One region of the Streptomyces sp. NPDC021019 genome, then DNA from elsewhere that is predicted to be linked to it. Evidence: riboswitches for the same ligand, from Rfam matches in the RefSeq annotation. Region 1 holds a riboswitch; each other region holds the start of a gene.

What was found. A riboswitch is a leader RNA that binds a small molecule or an ion and turns the genes downstream of it on or off. The one in region 1 is predicted to bind cyclic di-AMP.
Region 2: linked by a shared signal. The riboswitch ahead of ACH4RG_RS06195 (NlpC/P60 family protein) and the one ahead of ACH4RG_RS23580 (transglycosylase family protein) in region 1 are both predicted to bind cyclic di-AMP.
Region 3: linked by a shared signal. The riboswitch ahead of ACH4RG_RS35750 (M23 family metallopeptidase) and the one ahead of ACH4RG_RS23580 (transglycosylase family protein) in region 1 are both predicted to bind cyclic di-AMP.

Annotation. Positions count from the first base shown of each region.
Region 1 is NZ_JBIRQR010000004.1:199,855-202,110, reverse strand. It holds gene ACH4RG_RS23585 (transglycosylase family protein) at 1-859, shown strand, start outside; cyclic di-AMP (ydaO/yuaA leader) riboswitch at 1,147-1,329, shown strand; gene ACH4RG_RS23580 (transglycosylase family protein) at 1,335-2,039, shown strand.
Region 2 is NZ_JBIRQR010000001.1:1,314,549-1,316,804, forward strand. It holds gene ACH4RG_RS06195 (NlpC/P60 family protein) at 1-993, opposite strand, end outside; cyclic di-AMP (ydaO/yuaA leader) riboswitch at 992-1,158, opposite strand; gene pcrA (DNA helicase PcrA) at 1,428-2,256, shown strand, end outside.
Region 3 is NZ_JBIRQR010000012.1:83,329-85,584, reverse strand. It holds gene ACH4RG_RS35750 (M23 family metallopeptidase) at 1-978, opposite strand, end outside; cyclic di-AMP (ydaO/yuaA leader) riboswitch at 990-1,142, opposite strand; gene ACH4RG_RS35745 (PP2C family protein-serine/threonine phosphatase) at 1,369-2,256, opposite strand, start outside.

The sequences.
Region 1 (2,256 bases):
CGGCGGGCTCCAGTTCTCGCAGGAGACCTGGTCGGCGTACGGCGGCACCGCGTTCGCGCCCCGCGCCGACCTCGCGAGCCGATCGCAGCAGATCTCCGTCGCCGAGAAGGTCCTGGACGACCAGGGCCCGAAGGCGTGGCCCAGCTGCGCGGTGATCTCCGGCCTCGCGGTGGACGGCGGCCTGCCCGGCGTCGACCCGGGCACCTCCCCGTCCGCGGATCCGTCGGTGGACCCCTCGACGGACCCCTCGGCCGACCCGGCCTCTCCCCCGACCGACGAAGCGGACTCAACCGGTGGCTCCGGTGGCTCCGGCAAGGGCGGGAAGAGCGGTGAGGCGGACGGGAGCGGCAGTGGTGGCGCGGAGAAGGGGGGCGAGGCTCCCGACTCCTCGGTGACGCCCTCCGCCCCGCCCGCCTCCGACGCCCCCGACGCCTCGGACCCCTCCACCGCCCCCGACGCCTCGGCGGACGAGGGCGGCAAGGGGGGCAAGCACCGGGGCGCCCCCGCGCCCGAGGAGGCCGACGCGGGCCGGCAGGACGGTCCCCGCGACTCCGGCCGGCACGCCTCGCGCGGCGAAGGCGACGCGCGGGACGGCGGCGCGGCGACGGCCGACGGGTACACGGTGCGGCCCGGGGACAACCTCTGGACGATCGCCGACGCCCAGGAGGTCCCCGGCGGCTGGACCGGCCTGTACGAGACGAACAGGGGCCTCCTGGGCTCCGACCCGGACCTGATCCTGCCCGGCCAGAACCTGGACCTGGGCCTGGACCGGGGTGCGGTCGAGGACGGTGACCGGGGTGCGGGCAAGAGCGCGGACCCGGCCGCGCCGGAGGGCGCCGAGACGCCCGCCGCCAACTGAGCGAATCGGGAAAACCCCCCGAAAATCGAGGCAGTTAAGAGGCCTATGTCCACTTTGTGTAAGTGAGACATGGGTCTCTTTGCTTCAACTGGCGCGCTCCGTCCGGCTGGTCCGGATGCATCGCCCCCCACCTGCGGAAACACCCCCAAGGCCATGGCGAGTTCGGGCTGATTGCCCCCTATGTCCATCTTTGAATGTCGGGGTTGCCTGTGTTTACGGTCGGAACCGCTCGCACCGCGGGCCCCGTCGACCGTCACGCCGAATCCTGCCGTCGGTCGAAGGGAACAGACGCGTAAGCGCCGTAGGCAGGAGCGGGGGACCCAGGTAAGCCGCCGGGTCCGGACGCCTCGTCGAACCGACGAGGACGTACGGGACCGGCTAGGGGTGAAGTCGCGAGCAGCACCGCGCGACCGGGCAACTCATCAGCCCGAACCCGACAGCTCACCTCGTAGGCGTCGGTGAGGAGATTCGTTCCATGCTGCTGAACAGCAAGGGCAAGCACCGCCGCCCGTCCAAGGCCACCCGTATCGCCACCCTCGCGGGTGTCACCGGTGCCGCCATCGCGGTCCCGCTGATGGGCGCGACCAACGCTTCCGCCGCCTCCGTCGAGACCTGGGACGCCGTCGCCCAGTGCGAGTCCGGCGGCAACTGGTCCATCAACACCGGCAACGGCTACTACGGCGGACTGCAGTTCTCGCAGTCCAGCTGGGCCGCCGCCGGCGGTACGCAGTACGCCTCCCGTGCCGACCTGGCCTCCAAGGACCAGCAGATCGCCACCGCCGAGAAGCTCCTCGACATGCAGGGCCCGGGCGCCTGGGCCTGCGCCGGCGCCGGCGGCCTCACCAACGACGGTGTGGACCCGGGCGTGAACACCGGCTCCGGCTCCGGCGAGAGCAAGCCCGAGCAGGCGCAGCCCGAGCGCCAGGCCGAGCAGCCCACCACGCGCTCCGAGCAGCGCGAGGCCCCCAAGGCCGAGAGCAAGAAGACCGTCACCACCCCGACCGGCGAGAAGGTCCAGAAGGGCGACGGCGAGTACAAGGTCGAGGCCGGCGACACCCTGAGCACCATCGCCGAGGCGGAGGGCGTCAAGGGCGGCTGGAGCAAGCTCTTCAAGCTCAACGACGACATCGTCAAGGACGCCGACCTGATCTTCCCGGGTCAGCAGCTCCACCTGAAGTAACAGCCGTCTCTCCTCCCCGGAGGAGAAGCGTCCGGCGGCACTTCTCCTCGCACGGCTCCCCGGCCCGGCGCGCTCGTCCCACCAGCGCGCCGGGCCGGGTTCTTCGTGGCGGCGGGGCGCCGATGGCCCGCATGTGTTCACCTCTTGTCATTACCGCTCAGTAGGTTTCTAGAGTTTTGTCCCGTGATGCAGGTTCTTGGGCCCTTTTTCGTCCCAG
Region 2 (2,256 bases), on a different contig from region 1:
GGGCAGGGTCACACCCGCCTCCCGCCAGGCCGCCTGCGTCAGCCCCGAGCAGTCGTAACTGGAGGGGCCCGACGCGCCCCACACGTACGGCTTCCCGATCTGGGCGCGGGCGAAGGCCAGGACCTTCTCCGCCTTGGCGGCGTAACCACTGTCCGTACCGGAGCCGGAGCCGGAGCCCGGATCCGTTCCCGGACCGGAACCGGATCCCGTACCCGAACCGCCGCCGGACTCCTTCGCCGCCTCTTCGCGGGCCTTCTCCTCGGCCTCGGCCTTCTCCTTCGCCTCGGCGGCCTGCCGGGCGGCCAGCTTCGCCGCCTTCTCCTTCGCCTCGGCCTCCTTCTCGCGCTCCAGCTCCGCAAGCCGCGCCTTCTCCTCGGCGGTCAGCCTCGACAGCAGGCCCCGGGCCTCGGTGAGCTTGGTCTGCACGTCCTTCTTGCTGGAGGCGAGCGTGGCCTGCGTCTCGGTGAGGGTCTCCAGGCTCTTCACCGCCTCCGCGCGCTTCTTCGCCGCCGAGGCCTGCTGCGTACGGACCTCGTCGACGGCCTTCTGCTGCCGTTCCGTCGCCCGGTCCATCAGCCGGCTCTGGTCGAAGTACCCCTGCGGGTTGTCCGCCAGGAAGAACGTCGCCGCGGGCGCGATGCCCCCGTTGCGGTACTGGGCCGCGGCGTAGGAGCCCAGCGCCCGGCGCGCCTCGTTGATCTTCTCGGCACGCTTCGCCACGTCGGAGAGCAGCGTGTCGACCTTCGTCTGCTGGGACGCGGAGGCGGCCTTGGCCCGGTTGTACTCCTGGGTCGCGGTGCCCGCCTGTCGGTACAGGGCGTCGACCTTCTTCCGCACTTCCTCGATGGCGGGCTTCGGCTCCGCCGGTGCGGCCGTGGCGCTCTGCGTGGAGAGCAGCGTCACGGAGGCGAGCGCGGCCGTCGTCAGCCCGACGGCGGGGGTGGTGGTGCGCACCTTCGTGCGCGGCTTGCGATGCGATGCCAAGACCGGCATCTCCTTCCGTGGACCGCCTACCGGGTTAGCTGTCGGGTTCGGACGGAACGGAAGGCTGTCCTACGGTCCGGACGCGAGGGCACGGACCGATTCACCCCGGTGCTGCGTGTGGGTCCCCGGTTCCGAACCACCGGCGCGGCAGGACGGATTCGGCAGAGGTGTCCGTCAGGCGTGGTTCGCCTCAGGGAGGTACGGATCACCTGATCGAGCACGCTAGCCAACCGGCACCGCCGCTGGGAAGGACGATGAGCGATATGCCCGATACATTTTCGTGACCTTTCCGGATCGGGCGTCCGGCACCCCCTCCGACCGGGCACTCCTTCACGGAACGTCGCCGTCCGGTCCCCGTGCGTACGGGTGGCGGTGTGGTGTGAGCGGCCCCTTCTCGCCTTCGGCGGAAGGTTGTCAGTCCGGCCGCCTAGACTCGGGAGGCGATGAGCAGCCTCTTTGACGACAGTTTCCTGACCGGCCTCCAGCCCGCGGAGGACGGCCCCCCGCCGCCCCCCGAGGACCACGCGCCCGAAGCGGTGCCGGAGGGTCTCTTCGGGGGCGTCTACGACGCGCCCCCGCCGCCCCGGGACGGGTACTACCGTGACGGTCACGCGCGCCCGGTGATCGACTCCGCCGCCCTGCTCGACGGGTTGAACACCGAGCAGCGCGCCGCCGTCGTGCACGCCGGGTCCCCGCTGCTCATCGTCGCCGGAGCCGGCTCCGGCAAGACCCGCGTCCTCACCCACCGCATCGCCCACCTGCTGGCCGAGCGCGGGACGCACCCCGGCCAGATCCTCGCGATCACCTTCACCAACAAGGCCGCGGGCGAGATGAAGGAGCGCGTCGAGCAGCTCGTCGGCCCCCGCGCCAACGCCATGTGGGTCATGACCTTCCACAGCGCGTGCGTCCGCATCCTGCGCCGCGAGTCGAAGAAGCTCGGCTTCACCTCGTCGTTCTCGATCTACGACGCCGCCGACTCCAAGCGCCTGATGGCCCTGGTCTGCCGCGACCTCGACCTGGACCCGAAGCAGTTTCCGCCGAAGTCCTTCACCGCCAAGGTCTCCAACCTCAAGAACGAGCTCATCGACGAGGAGACCTTCGCCGGGCAGGCCATGGACGGGTTCGAGAAGACCCTGGCCCAGGCGTACGCGCTCTACCAGGCCCGCCTGCGCGAGGCCAACGCTCTGGACTTCGACGACATCATCATGACGACGGTCCACCTCCTCCAGGCCTTCCCGGACGTCGCCGAGCACTACCGCCGCCGCTTCCGCC
Region 3 (2,256 bases), on a different contig from region 1:
GCCCGCGGTGCGGACCTCCAGGTGGAGGTGGACGCCGGTGACGTTGCCGCTGTCGCCCATGCGGCCGATGGTCTGGCCGGTGGTGACCTTCTGACCGACGGAGACCTCGATCGAGGACTGGTGGGCGTACCAGATCTCCGTGCCGTCCTCGAGTTCGAGGACCGTGCGGTAGCCGTACGAACCGGAGTAGCCGGCCGACGTGATCGTGCCGCTGTGCACGGCCTTGAGCGGCGCACCGGCCGACCCGGCGAAGTCGAGACCTGTGTGCTGGCCCGAGGACCAGAGCGCGCCGGACTGACCGTAGGTCGAGGTGATCGTGTACGAGAAGGTGGGGAGGGAGAAGCTGGCGGCGAGCTTGGCCAGCCGCTCGGCCTCCTTCTTCTTCTCCGCCGCTTCCTTGGCCGCCTTCTTCTTCGCGGCGGCCGCGGCCTCGGCCTCGTCCTGCTGCTTCTTGGCCTCGGCGGCGGCGCTCTCGGCCGCTGCCTTCTCGGCGGCGGCCCTGGCCTCGGCGTCGGCGCTGGCCTGCTGCTGCTCGGCCTGCTGGAGGATGCGGGCGCGCAGCGCCTCGCCCGCGTCGGTGCCCTGCTCGGCCTCGGCGGTGGTGAGGCCGGCGGTGGTGAGCGGCGCGGACGCGGCGACCGGGGCGGGCTCCGCCTCGTCGGACATCAAAGACCCGACGCCGGGAAGGGACTTGGCGTCGGGGAGGTTGTCCACGATGGAATCGGGAAGAGAGATGGAGACCGGCGCCTTGTCCTGCGCGGTGGCCATACCGCCCGCACCGACGGCCGCTATGACACCGACTCCGAGGACGGTGGAGCTACGGGCCAGACCACGCTGCTTGGCCACGCGGTGCTTGCCGCGCACGGGACGGATGGACTCCGCGGTGGGGTTCCACTCCTCCCAGGTGCGCTCCTCGCCACCGAAGATGTCGGCACGGAAGGGTGACGGGGCCTCAGGGGCAGGCTTGTTGGACGCCACGTGGGCGCACTCCTTTCCTTCCTTCTCGCCTACCGGGTTAGCTGACGGGTTCGGAGCAGGAAGGTCTCCTACGGGCCCCTCCGTCTCTCACGAGACGCAGGCGTCCGATTCACCCCATGTAGGTGGTTCCCCGGTTCCCTTGCGGGATTCGGCGCTCGCGCGCGGCGCCGTCTCTGACGACGGCTGTGACGACCGCGCTGCGTTATCGAACGTTAATAGACGGACAGGCCCTATTCCAAGCTGTTCCTGTTGATCATTAACGAGCACGGCAGGGATGTACGGGTGGCAACCGGGCGCAATCGGGCGACTTGACCGCGACTCAGCCACATCACTTTTTCTGACGGTGTGTCAAATGTTATGCGGAGCGGCGCCCTTCGACTACGCACCGTGTCATCGCCCGGCGTCATCGCCCCGGCCCACGATCTTCACCGTCGTCCGGGGCACGGGCTGCCCCTCCGCCGGCCGCCCGACCGCGATGAGCGCCATGTCGTCCGTGGTCCGCCCACCGGTGTGCAGTCGTACGTCGTCCGTCAGCGCCGACAGCAGCTCCTCCGGACCGGGGAAGATCCGGCCGCGCAGCCGGGCCGCCGGATCGTAGAAGACCCCGTTCGGGTCCCGGGCCTCGGACAGGCCGTCCGTGAAGGCGAGGAGCGTCGCCCCGGCGGGCATCGCCCACTCGTCGGAGCGGTCCGGCCACACCCCCAGGTCCATCCCCAGCGGCATGGCGGGCACCGAGGGCGCCAGCACCTCCAGGGCGCCGTCGGCATGCAGCAGGATCGGCTCGGGGTGACCGCGGTTGACGAGGCGCAACGAAGCCGAACCGGGCGGGATCTCGGCCAGCACGGCGGTGACGAACCCCTCCATGGCGTCCAGCCCGTACCGCCGCGTCCCCTCCCGGGCCAGCGCCCGCTCCAGCCGCTGCGCGACACCCTCCAGCGAACGCTCCTGCTCGGCCGCCTCCCGGAACGCCCCGATGATCACCGCCACCGCCTCGACGGCGTCCAGCCCCTTGCCGCGTACGTCGCCGACGACCACACGCACGCCGTACGGGGTGTCCGCGACGGCGAACAGGTCGCCGCCCACGAACTCGTCCGCCTGGGCCGCCTCGTACCGCGCGGCCACCTGGAGTCCGCCGATCCGCTCGGCCGGGGTCGGCAGCACGGCCCGCATGGCGGTCTCCGCGATGACCCGGGCCGAGGCCAGCTGCTCGTTGCCGCGCCGCACGACGCCGTTGATGACGAGGGCCAGCACCGAGGCCGTGAGCACGGTGATCAGCTC